2 regions of the Exiguobacterium sp. Leaf187 genome follow, and region 2 is predicted to be linked to the other one. Evidence: predicted binding sites of a transcription regulator. Region 2 holds the regulator's gene; the other holds the start of a gene.

Region 1 (9,194 bases), on a different contig from region 2:
ACATCTGATTGACCTCTGCTTCCCACGGACGCGGGACGCGTGCAGTGACCAGATAGACGTGATCGGCATTTGCGAATTGATCGAGCAAACTGTTCAACTGATCCTTTCGGAAGCTACCGTTCGTTCCGAGGTGGAGAATGACTTGGCGTCCATGTCGATTATACGCGGCATACTGCTCACTCAGCGGAATCGCTTCTCGCAGCTGACGACCGAGTTTCGCATCAATCGTCAATTGCTTGAGCGTACTGCCGAGATAATCTTCGACACCGAGTAAGACCGAGTCCCCGATCGCAAGCGTCGGTCGACAGATTTTTCGCTGATCGGGCTTTGCTTTTGGTGTCGTCGGTTTCAGGATCGGCTTCGGTTTTTCTTTTGGCGCCGCTATCTTCTCGAAAGCAGGTTCTGGCTTCGGCGTATCGGAGACAGCAAGAATCGATAAGTTACCGATGAAGCTGACGATGAGAATCGTCAACACGGCAACACTCGTCCACTGCATCGTTGAAAACTGACGTAACTGTCGCGGATGTAACGACAGACGTTCTAAATAACCGGATAGTCCGTGCTGACGAATCGGACGTTCGATAAAGCGATACGATGCTTCAGTTAAGGCGACAAGCACGACGACGATCAACACGGTCCGAAGTAATGAGAACGTGCCGATTTGCTCGACTGGCGTTATCAGTGTGATGACGGGAAAATGCCACAGATATAGACCGTACGATCGTTTACCGATCGCAACAAGTGCTGGATGCGCAAACCATTGACTCCAAATCGACGCCGGATGAGCAATTGTAGCAATCAATAGTGCAGCAAGGACGGCGACAAGGAAAAAGCCACCCCGGTATAAGAAGCTTCCGAACTCACTTGTGACAATCATCAATATAAGCAAGAGTGGCAAAGTAACGGCACCTATTTGATTCAGTAACCGGACACCACGTTTTGGGATATCGAGCTTAAAGCGGGTTGGTTGCCACGCGAAAGCGAGTAGACTCCCAATCAATAGGGCGAATAACCGAGTATCCGTGCCATAGTAGACACGACTTGGATCTTCACCAGGTGTGAACTGAATCGCCATCGCAAGCACGGATGCACCGATCGCAACGCCCATCAATTGCAGGAACAAGCGACGATTTTTCATTCCGAACCAAAGTAAGATCGGGAATAGCAGGTAGAACTGCTCCTCGATTGCGAGTGACCAAAGGTTTTGAATCGGTGATGGCTTACCGAACGACTCGAAATAGGAGACGTCATGGAAGATATACCACCAGTTCGTCCCGTAAATGAGCGCAAAGGCACTATCTTGGCGAACCGTATGCAACAGTTCGCGTTCAAAGATGGTTACGTACCCGAGAACGAGTAACAGCATGACGAATAGGGCCGGGAACAGGCGACGGAAGCGATGAATCCAAAATCGTTTCAAGTCGAGGCGTCCGGTCGTCTGCCACTCGCGTAACAAGAGACCGGTAATCAGATAACCGGATAGGACGAAAAAGAGATCAACACCGAGGAAACCACCGGAGAAGAATGAAACCGACAGATGGTAGAGAATGACAGATAGAACAGCGAAGGCACGTAAGCCATCAAGCCCTGGCATATATGTAATCGAACGAGACGAGGATTTCATAAGACACGAACAACTCCTTTAAAACGACAACTAATTTCTAACAGTCTTTAGTGTATCGAATTCCAATTTCAAAGAAGTGTCTAAGAAGTAACAACCTGACCAAAAAAGCACCCGATGCGCACATCGGATGCAGGCTTATGAAATATGTGGAAAACGACAGGTCACGATGAAGCGGTTGTCTTGTGAAGTCAACGCGACGTTCCCCGCATGACGCGCCATGATTTGCTGAACAATCGACAGACCGATGCCGGAGCCACCAGACGAGCGGGAAGCATCGGACGTCCCGAACGGTGTTAGCCATTCGTTTAGTTCCTCTAGCGTATAAGTCGATTCAATCGCATTTGAACAGATCAGCTGGATACCTTCTGCGTCGTCGTTGATGGTAATCCGAAGATCATTGGTCCCGTGAAGCGTCGCATTGCGAATCAAATTCTCAAGCAAGCGTCGTAAGAGCATCGGATCGGCGAAGAGAGTCGCGTGTGCAGGACCATTGACAGTAGAAGAAGTGCCAGGAAACAGTTCCAGGACTTGTTCCGTCAGTGTGACGAGATCAAGCGATGTCCGTTCGACTGGATAATCGGTGTTCGATAATTTAGCGAGCGTGAACAATTCGTCGATCCGGGAAGCGAGCGTTTCTGACTGTCGGGTGACAATCGCTAGAAGCTCCGTCCGTTCCGTCGCGGATAACGTCTCGTGTTTTTCGGTTAGCCACTGGATGAAGCCTTGGATTGAGGTCAACGGAGTCCGTAGGTCGTGCGACAGACTCGTGATCAATCGCAACTGCTCGACGAACCGCTCCTGGTCGCGTAAGCGTAAGGTGCGGAGTTCCTGTTCGATTCGTTCGATCGATTGGGCGAACAACTTGAATTCCTTCGGTCCTTTGACGGGAGGTAACGGTTCCGTTGGCGCTGGTTCGACCGTCAACCGCTCAAGCCGTCGCTCGAGTTCGCGGAACAAACCAGCGATCCAACGTGTTAAAAGCAGTAAAAAGACGATGAACAAGACGACTTGTAAGATGAAGAAGGCGTTCGAATTACCGACTTGATATTCATTGAGTGTTGGTTTATCGGACTGAACAGTCAAAAAATAGCCAGGCTCACGGGTTCCAAGATTGATCGCTTCGATATGGTGCAATGTCCTAACCTTTCCTGTGTCTGATGGCTCCCGCTCGGTTGGTGTTTGCTCAGCAAGCAGTCGGCTCGGTGTTAAGTCTTTTGGATACTTGTCGGAAGCGCTGACCAGACGACCATTGGCATCGTATACTGCCCACTCATAGGGCCCGGTCGGTATTTGTCCATTTTGATAACGTATAATGTCCTCTTTAACAGCGCTCACCGTGTCTTCTTCCGTCGTGTAGTAGTAACGGGGAACCGTTTTTCCACCAAGCGGCAATTGACTCGCCAGCAACCAGGCAAGTGCCGTACTCAAAAATGCAGCGAGCAGCAACAAGACAAGCATCCAAACAGTTAGTTTGATCCGTCTCATGGCTCAACCTTATAACCAACGCCCCAGACCGTCTGGAGGTGGCGCGGTTCTTTCGGGACATCCTCAATCTTGTCGCGGAGCTTATGGATCAGGACCATGACAGCGTTCGACGCGGAACCAAGTGCTTCCTCCTGCCAAACCCGTTCATACAGGTCGTCAGCCGAGAAGACACGACGGGGGTGACTCAAAAAGAGCGCCAGGCAATCAAATTCACGGCGTGTCAGGGCGAGCGGTACATCGTATTTAAAGATGACGCGTTCGTCTTCTTTGAGTGTGAACGGACCGACCTGAATCGCTGAAGCAGTAGTCGGGACATGATACTGACTGACGCGGCGTAACAGCGCCTTGACGCGGGCGACGACTTCAAGCGGATTGAACGGTTTACCGATGTAATCGTCCGCCCCGAAGGTCAAACCTTGAATCTTATCCATATCTTCGCGTTTCGCCGTCAGCATCAAGACGGGTAACGTGTGACCGGCAGCGCGCGCCGCTTGAACGGTCGAGAAGCCATCGCGAACGGGCATCATCACGTCGAGTAACATCGCATCAACTGGACGCGTTGCAAGAGTCGTTAACGCCTCCTCACCGTTTTCGGCTTCGATGATTTCGTAACCTTCATTTGTTAAATAGAGTCGAAGCAATTGACGGATGTCTGCTTCGTCATCAACGATCAAGAGCGTAGGCATGATTCATTTCCTCCTGTTGCACCCCCTCGAAGACGTAAGCCGGGGGAAGATTGTAGAGCGTGTGCGAATAGCTGTGTTCTTGGAAATAGTCCCGGAACATCTTGAACTGAAACCGGGTGTATTGAAAGGCGATGAAGTGACCGTCTGATCGTAGTAACGTTTGGAATTGTGCCAATAAATCATGCCGTAACGCTGCCGGGAACGACGCAAACGGGAGACCACTGACGATGACGTCGATCTGTCCGCTCCATGAATCGGATAATCCTTGAACGTCACCAATGAAGAGAGTGACATTCGTTTCCTGAGCCAGTAATTGTTCGAGTGCCGGGCGGAACGTTTCGCTCCGTTCACAAATCAAGAGATGTGTCTCCGGTGAACGAGCGGCCAGTAAAGCTTTGGTGATCGCTCCGTCACCCGCTCCGACTTCAAGAATTTGGCGTGGACGATCGGCGACGGCGCGTCGTGCCATCATTTCAGCCAGACGTGGACTGCTCGGTGCGATGGCTCCGACACGGAGTGGTGCGTGAAGTGCTTCTTTTAAGAAATCAAACATGAAAACCCTACTTTCCGTTGAGTATATCATGTAGTATGCACATCGTCCCTTTCGAAAACAGGACGATGTTTCTTAAGTGAATCTTAAACATATCAATGCCTGATTTTCGGCGACATGATGACCGGACAAGCCGGTATACTAAGGACAAAGGAGGGGAAGGCGATGGAACATCACACGTATTATGAAGCGCTCGTTCGCCGGGACGCGACGTACGAAGGAACGTTTTTTGTTGGTGTCAAGACGACCGGCATCTTTTGCCGTCCGACGTGTCCGGCACGAAAACCGAAAGCAGAGAACTGTGAGTTTTTTGAGACGGCGCAAGAGGCATTACTTGCCTCTTATCGACCGTGCCGTCGTTGTCATCCGCTTGCTTATCCCGGCGATCATGGTACGATTCAACGCTTGATCGAAGCGGTCGAGGCAGAACCAGACAAACGATTCAAGGAAGCCGATTTTCGAGCACTTGGTCTCGATGAATCAACGGCACGCCGCCAGTTCAAGAAACGCTTCGGAATGACGTTCGTCGCGTATGCTCGGGCACGACGGATGGGGCTTGCGATGAAGGAGATCCGGACCGGTAAGCCGATCATCGAAGGGCAGTTGGCTGGAGGTTATGAATCGAGTAGTGGTTTTCGTGAGGCGTCAGCACGGATTCTCGGGCAGGCACCGTCGCGCTTTGACGGGCAGGTCTTACGCGCGAAATGGCTTGATACACCACTCGGTTCGATGCTGGCGATTGCCGACGATCAACTCTTACATCTGCTCGAGTTCGTCGACCGACGTGGACTGGAGCGGGAAATCGAACAATTACGTCAAAAAGCCCGCGCTGTCATCGTTCCCGGGGAATCACCGGTCTTTGGACAGATCGAAGCGGAGCTCCGTCGTTACTTCAAAGGAGAGCCGGTATCGTTTCAGACGCCACTGATGCGGTACGGGACACCATTTCAACGCCGCGTCTGGGAAGAACTCGAGCGGATTCCGAGTGGGGAGACGATCTCGTACCAAGAGCTGGCGATCCGGATCGGTCAACCGACTGCTGTTCGTGCCGTCGCACGAGCGAATGGAGCGAACCAACTGGCAATCGTCATTCCGTGCCATCGGGTCATTCGGACGAATGGAGATTTAGGTGGATACGCGGGTGGACTCGCACGCAAGGAAACATTGCTCAAACTGGAGCGCACACAGAGAGGACTGGATGAAGGATGAGTTTGATTAAAGATGTATTTTCACCGAGTTGGCTCGACCGCTTAGGAGCAGCGGTCGATGTACCGGATTTTCGAAGACGAGTCGAGCAGGGAGACTGGGAAGAACTCGCGTTTAAACAACGTGTCCGTCGTGTGGCGGAGACGCTGGAGACGATCTTGCCACCGTTTCCGGACTCGGTGTCGGAGCTAGAGCGACTCGCACCGCAGTTTACTGGGCTACCGGGAATTGTTTTTCCAGAGTATGTCGAACGAACGGCAGACCTTTCTGACTGGACGCTTGCGATAGAGATACTTGCCAAGTTGACGCAACATTCGACGTCGGAGTTCGCCGTTCGGCGTTTTCTACTTGTCGATCAGGAACGATATCTCGACCAGGCACTCAAATGGACAAGATCAGACGATGAACACGTCCGGCGCTTAGCGTCTGAAGGAACACGCCCGCGTCTGCCGTGGGGACAAGCGATTCCGCGTTTGATTGCTGATCCGCGTCCGGCGTTACCGATTCTTGACGCCTTACTACAGGATCCGTCACTTTACGTCCGAAAAAGTGTCGCCAATCACTTGAACGATATTTCAAAGACACATCCGGAATACCTGATCGAGCGAATCGAACGTCACTTAGGAACAGATCCGAATACAGACTGGATTTTACGCCATGCTTCGCGGACGTTACTGAAGCGCGGAAATCCAGAAGTGTTACAGTTGTTCGGACACGTCACGCAAGGTGAGGTCGCGGTGACGGACTTGGTCGTCTCACCAGTGACGATTGGTCAAGAGTTACAGTTTTCGTTTCAAGTAAACAGTTCCGTCGAGCAACGTCTGCGTCTTGAATACGCGATCGATTACGTCAAACAACGCGGAACGAGTCGGAAGGTGTTTCAACTGCGGGAGCGGGAAGTTAAAGGTGCCTTACAAGTTGAACGACGCCAATCGTTTCGGAACATGACGACGCGTGTCCATTACCCTGGTACACATACATTGACGATTTTGATTAACGGAGAGGCTTACGCGACAGCAACGTTTGAGGTCGAGGAGGAGAGCTGAATGCAAGGACGACATCCGGATTTTACGACGTCGCGCCTGTTTGTCGAAGCAACGGATGACGAATCGGGTTGCAAGTGGACGTTGCATGCGTTGCGTGAGAAAACGATTGTCGGGACGATTACCTTCACATGGAATGCATCGACCGGAAACTTACGTTATACGACGACTGATGAGGATGATCAGCACGGATACATTACAGAAGCGTTGACGTCGATTTTGTCGTATCTCGCACGGACGTTATTACTGACGTATGTTTACGGCGAAGCGGGCAATGCGGCGGTCTGGCGTCGGAACGGATTTCAGTTGCAGGCGAATCGATATGAACGCAAACTCTATCATTAAAGCCCCGCCTGCTGAGCAGGACGGGGCTTGTTTGTGATTAGACCGTTGTTTTGGACCAGTTGAAATGATCGCAAATCGTTTCTGCACTTTCACGTGCACTTAATTGTTCCGTATCGAGGAAGAGATAGTTAACGTCTGGTAGTTCGCCTGGCAGCGAGCGTGTTCGGTATCCGTCCGCCGTCTCGCGTAAGTCTTGTTCAGAAGCGGCGAGATCACGCTTCGTTACTTTGTGCGTCAATCGGTTTTCAGTCGTGTTTCGGTGCAGGCGTGTTGCGACCGGCGCATCGAGTTCAACGATATAGACGTCAGCACCCGCTTGTTCGAATAATTCGACTGTCTCTTCAATGAACTCGAGACCACCACCTTCGACGCCGAATAGACAGAGGAATGTAAACAGGACACCTTCGAGCGAACTGTTCGCCATTTCCTTGAACATCTCGCGCCGGATCGTATCCTTTAAGCGGTGATGTGCGGGTTCAGAGAAATCAAAATAAGGCAATAACAGGTCGATCGTCTGGTGGTTATGAAAGACTTTCATCTCCGTCAATCGTTCGATTTCCTGACCGATCGTCATCTTTCCGACCGCTTGGGGACCGAGTAACAAGACAAATTTCATAGACGAACCTCATTTCCTTTTTCTGCTAATAATAGCACATTCCGACGAGTGACATCACTAGAACGTTTGTTCGTAATTTGATATAATTCAAGTATGAAGTCCCGTCGTGTCCTTGTCTGAAGGAGGACAACCATGCAAGAACAATGGAAAGCCGTCATCGGCTATGTAGGTATATATGAAGTCTCATCGCTAGGTCGCGTAAGATCGCTCGACCGAACGATCGTGACGTGTCGCGGTGTCCAGCAACGACGAAAAGGTGTCTTGCTCCGTCCGCGACTCAATCGGGAAGGGTATCGCAAAGTCACGCTTTATCAACGTGGTCGAGGAGAGCGGATGCAAGTCGGATTGCTTGTCGCAAAAGCCTTTCTGACGACAGACGTCACGGAAGCACAACTCGTCCGGCGCAATGGTAAACGGGCTGACGATCAGTTGTCGAACTTAGAAATTCTGGCTTCGATCGATCAGCAGTATAACGAACTACTTGGTGAGTTTGATCTCTTGTTAAATCAACATGTGACGCTATCACCGTTTCAGATTCGAACGATTCGCGTGCAGTACGAAAAAGGGAAGACGATTCGTCAATTGGCAGAGCAGTATCAGGTGACGGAGAACCGGATTCGCAACATCATCGATAAGAAGGAAGCACGTTATATCGGCTGAGTCCAGAATAAAGGAGCGTTTACCAGAGATGGTAAGCGCTCCTTTGATTTAAGACGATTGTTCGCCGGCACGAACGGTCTGTTGCAACGAACTGATGCGTGACTCGAGTACCGCACTATGTGTCTTCAGTTCCGTCTGCTGGTTGACGTGGTGTTGCATCTGTTCCCCGAGGACTTGGCTGTAAGAAGAGAGCTCCGACATCAACTGCTGAACGGACTGCAGATGTTCCTGCATGTTCGACTGAACATCTGCGACGATTTGACGTTGGTGTTCCACGGTACCCAGTGTCGTTTCGATCGTCGTCGCTTCAGTCAGCATCTGTTGCAAGTGTGCCGTTGCCGTCTCGAGCTGTTGCGATGTTGAGAGAAAACGTTCCGTCATCTGCGAGAGGGCTTGTTCGACTTGATTGAGTCCTGTCGTCCAGGTCTGATTGACCTGCCGGATATGATCTGTACTCATTCGGATATCGATTGCGAGTTTTTCGACTTCCTTGGCAACGACGGTGAAGCCACGACCGGCTTCTCCGGCACGGGTTGCCTCAATCAGCGCGTTCAGCGACAAGCGGCGCGTCTCTTCAGCGACACGTTGGATGTGTGAGATTGAGGTCTCCATTTGCTGCTGTAGATGTGAGGTCTGTTGCAAAATCTGCTCTGTCGCCGCGGATTGTTCCTTCAGTAACTGGCTTTCCTCTTGTAAGGTCTCAAGTGTCGTGTGATTCGTCTGAACAGTCTGTTGAAAACGGGTTACGGCATGTTGGCTGTTGAGAAGTGTCGTTTGCATCTCACTTAACGCATCGTGCCCTTGAGCGGTCAAACGTGTCGAGGCGACGATTGTCTGATCCATTTGCGACGATTGCGCAAGTAAAGAACCGGCGACTTCATCGACGGCCTGGACCGATTGATCCATCGCGGATAAGCGTGAGGAAAAGTGGGGCTGGACGGATTCGAGCTCCTGACTCGCTTGTTGCATCTCAGCCGTT
Region 2 (9,194 bases):
AAGTCTCCAGGCGCAGATGCGCCGAAACGATCGATTCCGATGACTTGTCCTTCTGTTCCTACATATTTGTACCAACCGAGCGAAGCGCCTGCTTCGATCGCAACACGTTTCGTGATGTGTTTTGGAAGAACTGATTCTTTATACTCTGCTGACTGCGCTTCAAATACTTCCCATGATGGAAGCGAAACGACAGCTGCTGATTCACCAAGTTCTTTTTGTGCTTCGACAAGAAGGTGAACTTCTGAACCCGTACCGAGCAAGAGCGTGTCGGCTTTCGTGACGTCACCAGCGATGACATAACCGCCTTTTTCTGCGCCTTCCGTCGTTGTGCCTTCAAGTTCAGGAAGACCTTGACGTGTTAAGACAAGAAGTGTCGGTTTGTCTTTCGCTTGAACTGCTGTTTTCCATGCTGCGATCGTCTCTTTTCCGTCTGCTGGGCGGTAGATCGTGACGTTCGGCATTGCACGGAAGCTCATCAAGTGCTCGACTGGCTCGTGTGTTGGACCATCTTCCCCGACAGCGATCGAGTCGTGCGTCAAGACGAAAATTGATGGAAGTCCCATTAATGCTGCTAAACGAACTGCTGGACGGAGATAATCCGAGAAGACGAAGAATGTCGCGCCGTAAGGAATGACGCCGCCGTGAAGTGCCATACCGTTGACAGCCGCAGCCATTGCGAATTCACGTACACCGAACCAGATGTTACGACCACTTGGGTCGATATCGAAGTCTGCTTCGCCTTTGAGCATCGTGTTGTTCGATCCTGCAAGGTCAGCTGAACCACCGAACAATGTCGGAACGTTCTTCGCAAGACCGTTCAAGACTTCACCACTCGTTTGACGTGTCGCTTTTTTCGATGACAAGTCGTACGTTGGAAGATCTGCTTCCCAGTTGCTTGGCAATTCGTTTGCGATCGCGCGAACGAGTTCCGCATGCAATTCCGGGTGAGCTGCTTCGTATTGTTTCATCGTTTCGTTCCATGCGTCTTCCGCAGAAGCACCACGTTGGACGATCCGCTCGTCGAACAATGATTTGACTTCTTCAGGGACGTAGAACTCTTCGTGATCCCATACATAGCTAGCTTTCGTCAATTTGATTTCCGCTTCACCGAGTGGTGCACCGTGAGAAGCCGATTTCCCTGATTTGTTCGGTGAACCGAAGCCGATGACTGTCTTGACTTCGATCAATGTTGGTTTTGTCGTCTCTGCTTGCGCCGCCGCGATTGCTTTCGAAATCGAATCGATATCCGTTCCGTCTTCTACGCGAATGACTTGCCAGTTGTACGCTTCGAAGCGCTTCTGGACGTTTTCAGAGAATGATTTATCGAGATCGCCATCAAGTGAGATATCGTTTGAATCATACAATACGACCAATTTACCAAGACCAAGGTGACCTGCGAGTGAAGCCGCTTCAGCTGAGACACCTTCCATTAAGTCTCCATCTCCACAAATTCCGTATGTGAAGTGATCGACGACGTTGAGATCGTCACGGTTGTATTTTGCTTCAAGATGACGTTCTGCCATCGCCATACCAACTGCCATTGCAATCCCTTGACCAAGTGGACCTGTCGTCGCATCTACACCAGCCGTGTGACGGTATTCCGGGTGACCTGGTGTTTTTGATCCCCATTGACGGAATGATTTAAGATCATCCATTGATAGATCATATCCCGATAGGTGGAGGAGTGAGTAGAGAAGCATCGAACCGTGTCCGGCTGAAAGTACAAAACGGTCGCGGTTGAACCATTCTGGATTTTTAGGGTTGTGGTTCATATGATCCGCCCAAAGCGAGAATGCCATCGGCGCTGCTCCCATTGGCATACCTGGGTGACCCGAGTTCGCCTTTTGTACGGCATCAATCGATAAGGTACGAATCGTATTAATTGCTAATTGTTCTACTGTCGTCATGTTCGTCAAAACAATCATCCTCTCTCTTTTTCACAAATTCCTACTCATTTTAGCACACTCTTAAATGTGATACAACTTTTCTAAATAGTATGTCACATTAAAATGAATGCGCTATCTATAGCCGTTCTATCGACTCATACAGGATGCATGAATTGATGAAAGATCGTTATTAAGATGTATTGCTATCGTGCAATGTTTCCTCATCTAACAGCGCTAAACAAAAAAGAGGTCCGCTTAACGCGAACCTCTTTCTTCTATAGAAGAAACAAACGATTATTGTTTATTCCGTTCTTCTTCTTGTGCTTGTTTTAATTTCTCTGGTGTTACGTCCGTACCTTCTTCATCAACAATCTTCATGCCCATGAGTTGGTTTTTGAACGATCCACGGAATGCTGCGAGATACGCTGCACGTAACTCTTTTTGCTCTGCCGCTTCTGCTTCTGATAACGGCTCGACTTTTGATTTATTCGCTAATGCGTTGATTCGATCTAATTGTTCTTGTGATAACATGGAATCCCTCTTTCTGTACGACTCAAACTTGAGTAGTTCAATTGTATTCTTACTGTAAAAGAGCTTACTAAAAAAAGCAAGTTAACCGCGTCAGTCGACGGGTTACTTGCTTCTCATTCCGGGCTAGGCGTCAATTCGCGGTATTCAAGGTATCGACGATTGACCGTTGCCTTTGAAATATCATGTCCCATCCCGCGAAGCGTAATGGCGATATCTGAAAACGTCAGTCCGAGTTCACGGAGACGTACGATTTCTTCGATCGGTACGTCCTTTCGGCTACGCCCGGCGTTCTCTCCTTGGCGATTCAGATTTCGTTCCGGGCGAAAGCCTTGTTCGACCGCTCGCCGCATGCCGCGCGCGATTTTTGCATTATGCAGTTTACGTTGATATTCTTCCACGAGTGAGACGATCTCAAGGACCATCGCTTCTGCATCAGCAAGTTGGTATTCTCCATCGGAATCAAGTGTCATCAACCGAACACCGTGCTTCTTAAACGTGTGCAAAATAGCGATTTTCGCATTCCCTCGACCAATCCGTGTGTCATCCGTTACGAGGACCGCATCTACCGCATCACGTGTCACATGATCAAGAACCGTCAGCATCCCTTCCCGATCGACGTCATATCCACTCTCTTTTTCAGAGACGACATCCACGACATCAAAACCCTTTTGAGACGCGACCTTCGAAAGTTCCATCCGTTGGCGTTCAATCGAACTATCTTGTGCTTCTTTTTCGGTCGACACCCGACAATAAATCACGACCTTCATCGTACCTCACATCCCTGTTCGTTCTTTCACAACTTTTCCATTTTGTCATTGTTGTGCGATTGGTACAACGATTTTGCTTTTTGAGATGACGTGTTTTGTCTCGACATCATTATTTTTAATCAACCAGTTGACGTATTCTTCATCTGACATCGAACCGTCATTGTAGACTTCAGCGATTTGTTCAACTGTAGCGTTCTCATCGACCGTAACGGAAGCAGTCATTAGTTGCGCCACTTTTTCATCCGGGCGCGGTGTGAGTAAAAAGATCACGAAGGCAATACTTAATGCATAGAAGAGAATTGAAAAAGCATGAGTACGAATCGTATGAATCATCATGAATCCCTCCAAATATGAAATGAATGAGTTAGAATAAACGTTCGCGGAACAATTGTTCGCATAACTCATAATAAACACAGAACCCGTGTTCGGTCAACACAAAATGTCGAACAATTGTTTGTACGCTCATTTGTTCTATGTTATAGTGAATCTAGAAACATATATTCTTACATTTCAAACTTCAATCCAGAAAGAGGTGGCAATTCGTATGCGGAAAATGTCTAAGCGCCAACAAGAGATTCTCGACTACATCGTCTCTGAAGTGAAACTGAAGGGGTATCCACCATCAGTTCGTGAAATCGGAGAAGCAGTCGGACTCGCGTCTAGCTCGACGGTACACGGTCATTTGGATCGACTCGAGAAACGGGGAATGATTCGCCGTGACCCGACGAAACCACGTGCGATTGAGATATTGCTTGATAAGCCTGAAGAAATCACGGAAGCCATCGTCCATGTTCCCGTCATCGGGAAAGTCACAGCAGGTCTTCCGATTACAGCGATTGAAAACATCGAAGAACAGTTCCCACTCCCTGCACATTATGTAGGGAACGAGACGGTCTTCATGTTGACGATCGATGGTGAATCGATGATTAACGCAGGTATTCTTGACGGCGATCGTGTCATCGTGCGCCAACAAAACACAGCAGAAAACGGAGAAATCGTCGTAGCTATGACCGAAGATAGCGAAGCGACGGTGAAACGGTTCTTCTTAGAAGATCAACAGGTACGTCTACAACCAGAAAATGACTCGATGGATCCGATGTATTTCGATAATGTCTCCATTCTTGGTAAGGTAATCGGCGTGTATCGGACGATTCATTGACGGAGGGACCAGTTACGACTGGTCTTTTTTCATGCCATCAGGAAATGTACATGATACCGTCAATACCGTCGCACTGACGGGTTACGTTGCGTATTCGGTCGCAACGCAACAAACCGATTGGTTACCGACTGCCATCGGTATCGCTGTCGGTACCCTTTGGTTGTCACCCGACCTCGATTTAAAGTCAGAACCGTATTATCGCTTTGGACCATTTCGAGTTCTTTGGATGCCGTATGTCAAGATCATGCCTCACCGATCGATCTGGTCGCATGGACTGATCATCGGAGACATCATTCGGCTTCTTTATAGTGCTGCGATTCTGATTCCGCTACTATTTATAAGTCTATATTTTCAGGTTCTTGATTCTGCTACGATTGATTCGTGGTTCGCTTCCTTGCCTGCATTCGTCGTCGGTATCATGGTGGCAAGTACGATTCATATCCTACTAGATTATTCCAGCAGTTGGTTTCGACCTAAAAAAAGAAAAAAACGTCGTCGGTAACACCTCTTTTGCTTGCTTGCAAGCAGAATGAGGTGTTTTCTTATCCACTTTTTCGTATCTTTAAACATCAAAATAAAAAATTTCCATTCCTATATTTCAATTATATGTATTGAAAACGTTCTCAATTCGGAGTAATTTAAAGTAGAAAGGCCATTATCTGCTTTAATCCAAAGGGAGGGTTTTTGCATGAATAACTTTGTATTGGAAATGATCGGTACGATGATCCTCATCCTGCTCGGGGATGGAGTCGTCGCCGGTGTCGTCTTGAAAAAGACGAAATCGGAAAACAGCGGATGGATCGTCATCACGTTCGCTTGGGGTCTTGCCGTCATGACAGCAGCATTCGTCGCTGCTGAAAGTGGAGCACACTTGAACCCCGCATTGACGATCGCACTTGCTTTGAACTCTGACCTACCGTGGGCAGACGTTCCGATCTACATTGCCGGACAACTTGTCGGAGCTTTCATCGGCGCCATTCTCGTTTGGCTTCATTACATGAAACATTTTGAAGCGACTGATGATCAAGCTGCAAAACTCGGTGTGTTCGCAACAGGTCCAGCGATTCGTCATACGCCGTCGAACTTGATTTCTGAGATCATCGGGACATTTGTTCTCGTCTTCGGTATCTTGGCACTTGGTTTAACAACGTTCGGAGATGGCTTAAAACCACTCATCGTCGGTTTACTCGTCGTCGTCATCGGTCTCTCGCTCGGTGGTACAACAGGGTATGCCATCAACCCGGCTCGTGACCTTGGACCGCGTATCGCGCACGCTATCCTACCGATTCCGAATAAAGGTTCATCTGACTGGGGCTATTCATGGATTCCTGTCGTCGGTCCGATCATCGGTGGAGCGATTGCCGTGTTCATCTATCAATTGATCTACTAAGATCACATCTCACTAACACATACCGCTCAAGGGGGATTTCGAAATGGAAAACAAGTATATCCTAGCACTCGACCAAGGTACGACAAGCTCACGTGCGATCATCTTCGATCACGATGGGAAAATCGTCAACTCGGCACAACGGGAATTCAAACAGTACTTCCCACAACCAGGCTGGGTCGAGCATGATGCAAACGAAATCTGGGGTTCGATTCTTGCCGTCATGGCCGAAGCACTCGGGACAGCAGATATCAAACCTGAGCAAATCGCTGGAATCGGCATCACGAACCAACGTGAAACGACGGTCGTCTGGAACAAAGAAACAGGTAAACCGGTCTATCACGCACTCGTTTGGCAATCGCGTCAAACGTCTGGTATTTGTGACGACTTAAAAGAACAAGGTTTGAACCAGAAGTTCCGCGATAAAACAGGACTTCTGATTGATGCCTACTTCTCTGGAACGAAAGTCAAATGGATCCTCGATAATGTCGAAGGTGCGCGTGAGCAAGCAGAGAACGGTGAATTGCTCTTCGGTACGATCGATACGTGGCTCGTTTGGAAACTGTCTGGTGGAAAAACGCACATCACGGACTACACGAACGCTTCACGAACATTGATGTATAACATCTACGAACAAAAATGGGATGAAGAGTTACTCGATATCCTAGGTGTTCCTGCTTCGATGTTGCCAGAAGTTCGTCAGTCGAGTGAAGTCTACGACAAAACGGTACCGTATCACTTCTTCGGTTACGAAGTGCCAATCGCTGGTATTGCGGGTGACCAACAAGCAGCACTCTTCGGTCAAACGTGCTTCGAAGCGGGTGAAGGGAAAAACACATACGGAACAGGGTGTTTCATGCTCATGAACACAGGTGAGAAAGCCGTTTCTTCTGATCATGGACTCTTGACGACGATCGCTTGGGGCGTCGATGGAAAAGTGGAATATGCGCTGGAAGGTTCTATCTTCGTCGCTGGTTCTGCGATCCAGTGGCTCCGTGATGGACTTCGGATGCTGAAAAATGCGAAAGATTCAGAAGGTTACGCAACGAAAGTCGACTCAACAGACGGTGTTTATGTCGTTCCTGCCTTCGTTGGTCTTGGTGCGCCATACTGGGATTCAGATGTACGCGGGGCAATCTTCGGATTAACACGCGGAACAGATAAGGAACACTTCGTTCGTGCAACGCTTGAATCACTCGCTTATCAAACACGTGATGTGTTGACAGCGATGGAACAAGATTCTGGTATCGAACTGAAGACACTTCGTGTCGACGGTGGTGCAGTAGCGAACAACTTCTTGATGCAGTTCCAATCGGACATCCTCGGCGTTCCTGTCGATCGTCCAGAAATCAACGAAACGACAGCACTTGGTGCAGCCTACCTTGCTGGATTAGCTGTTGGTTACTGGAAAGATAAAGCGGAGATCAAAAAACAATGGAAGCTGGATCACCAGTTCAAACCAGAGATGAAAGAAGACGATCGTGAACAACGCTATGCCGGATGGCAAAAAGCAGTGGAAGCGACAATGGTCTTCAAACCATCAAAATAAAACAATTGACCCGGTCCCTTTTGCAGAGGGACCGGGTTTTCACTGTCTTATAGAAACTACAATATAATCATTCTTCTAACACCAGACTCAGACTAGAATGTACCACCGCAGCACATACATCATAATTCTTTGTGCTACTCATTCGCATAGAAGAGGTCCCACGTATTCCCCTCAACATATAATGTGGATCACTCATTTTTCTCTAGCATGATCATGTCGATTGCCTGTATTCCGTTCTCCCAGATTTCCTCTGGATACGACCGAAAAAAATCTTTTTTTATGTCGTATAGCCGGAAACCAAGCTTTTGGTAGAAAGCTAAATTATCAATACTCGAATTAGCCGTTCCTACGATGAAATGATGATACTCTTGTTCCTTATATTGTTCGAGCGTTAATGAGATGATCCTCTTTCCTAACCCTTGACCCTGGTGTTCTTTTTTGATGGCAACGTTTTTTATCTCCATTGTATCTTGATTAATTTTGGTCATAACAATAACACCTACTACATGCCCAGATGAATCTTCGAGATAATACAGGTCACCGTTAGGTAAGTATTCATAAATCTTATCGATAGATTCATCAGCCAGTAATAATAAGTGGATGAATGTCTGCTTTTTGATTTCAGTGTCTGCTTTCCTTAACGTATAACTCAAGAACTCACCTCATGGTTTACATTCTTTTACTGTCCTATTTATGTACATGCATTATGATTACAATTTTCATACCACCATTTCATTCAGATATGAAAGAATCCCCATTGCATTGAAGCAAGGGGGATTTGATTCTTATTTGCTAAACTCTTTTTTCAATCCGTCTTCAATCTCATCAACGGATTTCGACTGTCCGCTTAAGACTGCCGCTAAAAACGCGCCTTCGACGAGTGGTGCGTCGATAAACCGAACCGTCCGTTCGCCACTGTATAGTTCAAGGGCCAATTCTGTGTTCATCGTCGCAGAGCCGATATCCGTTAAGACGACTCCATCGTCGTCTAGTGTATTCAGTGTTTCTTCGATTCGCGTCGCGTCCGTTCCGATGCTACCGTCCTCAAGACCTGCCGCTACTAAGACTGGTGTATCCGGCGCCATCTCTGCCAGCAGTTCCTTTAGTCCAGCTGCAAGTTTTTCACTATGGGAAACGAGTACAAGATTAACCATGAAGCACCTCCGCGATTTCGCCGAGTAACAAAGCACTCGATAGACTACCTGGGTCCTGGACGCCTTCCGTCGCTTCACCGAAGTAAGACGCACGACCTTTCGTTGCGATGCGCGCTTTCGTATCAGCAAGCGCTTGATCGATTGCCGCTTTCAAATCCCCTTCTTGCGAGAGCGCCTCTTGGAACGGTGTCCAGATATCGACCATTGTCTTTTGACCGAATTCCGATTTCCCACGCGATTTGATGCCTTCCGTCGCTTCATGGAAAGCATCCGCGAGTTCTGCACCTTCCACTTCTGTTTTCCCTTTGAACGCACCAGCGAACTTAACGAATGCTGTGCCGTACAAAGGACCGGATGCTCCACCGACCGTCTTGATCAGCGTCATCCCGACCTCTTTCGATAAAGCTCCTAAGTCCTCATACTCGCCGTGTTCTTCTAACGTCTTTTGGACTGCTTGGAAGCCACGTGACATATTGATCCCGTGGTCCCCGTCACCGATTTCCCGGTCAAGGTCCGTCAATTCATCCTTGTGCTGGTCAATCTGTTCCGCTGCTTTGATGAGCGCGCTTCGTAACTGTTCCGTCGTCAACTTCATCTTTGTACACCCCGTTTATCTAAATTAGAATCCAATCGCTTTCGTTTCTGCATCGAGATACCCAAGCAGTTCATCATCCACTGGTAAGAGCGTGATTGAGAATCCGTGCATCTCGAGCGACGTCATATAGTTTCCAACGAACGAACGGGCAATCTCGTAACCGTGT

What was found. The regulator LexA, encoded in region 2, represses DNA repair genes until DNA is damaged. The targets are predictions, from matches to a motif close to CGAACATATGTTCG.
Region 1: a site for LexA is predicted at 7,615-7,628, ahead of ASF99_RS16055 (NUMOD4 domain-containing protein). Genes of this name have one in related genera too.

Annotation. Positions count from the first base shown of each region.
Region 1 covers NZ_LMPR01000012.1:141,138-150,331, forward strand. Annotated here, with positions in the region: gene ASF99_RS16015 (acyltransferase family protein) at 1-1,624, opposite strand, end outside; gene ASF99_RS16020 (sensor histidine kinase) at 1,760-3,109, opposite strand; gene ASF99_RS16025 (response regulator transcription factor) at 3,106-3,795, opposite strand; gene ASF99_RS16030 (class I SAM-dependent methyltransferase) at 3,773-4,348, opposite strand; gene ASF99_RS16035 (bifunctional transcriptional activator/DNA repair enzyme AdaA) at 4,511-5,554, shown strand; gene ASF99_RS16040 (DNA alkylation repair protein) at 5,551-6,597, shown strand; gene ASF99_RS16045 (GNAT family N-acetyltransferase) at 6,598-6,939, shown strand; gene ASF99_RS16050 (AAA family ATPase) at 6,977-7,555, opposite strand; gene ASF99_RS16055 (NUMOD4 domain-containing protein) at 7,688-8,215, shown strand; gene ASF99_RS16060 (methyl-accepting chemotaxis protein) at 8,264-9,194, opposite strand, start outside.
Region 2 covers NZ_LMPR01000009.1:109,497-118,690, reverse strand. Annotated here, with positions in the region: gene tkt (transketolase) at 1-1,925, opposite strand, end outside; gene ASF99_RS04515 (DUF896 domain-containing protein) at 2,181-2,417, opposite strand; gene ASF99_RS04510 (YneB family resolvase-like protein) at 2,531-3,184, opposite strand; gene yneA (cell division suppressor protein YneA) at 3,230-3,517, opposite strand; gene lexA (transcriptional repressor LexA) at 3,729-4,343, shown strand; gene ASF99_RS04495 (metal-binding protein) at 4,375-4,845, shown strand; gene ASF99_RS04490 (MIP/aquaporin family protein) at 5,032-5,733, shown strand; gene glpK (glycerol kinase GlpK) at 5,777-7,279, shown strand; gene ASF99_RS04480 (GNAT family N-acetyltransferase) at 7,468-7,932, opposite strand; gene dhaM (dihydroxyacetone kinase phosphoryl donor subunit DhaM) at 8,065-8,433, opposite strand; gene dhaL (dihydroxyacetone kinase subunit DhaL) at 8,426-9,028, opposite strand; gene dhaK (dihydroxyacetone kinase subunit DhaK) at 9,053-9,194, opposite strand, start outside.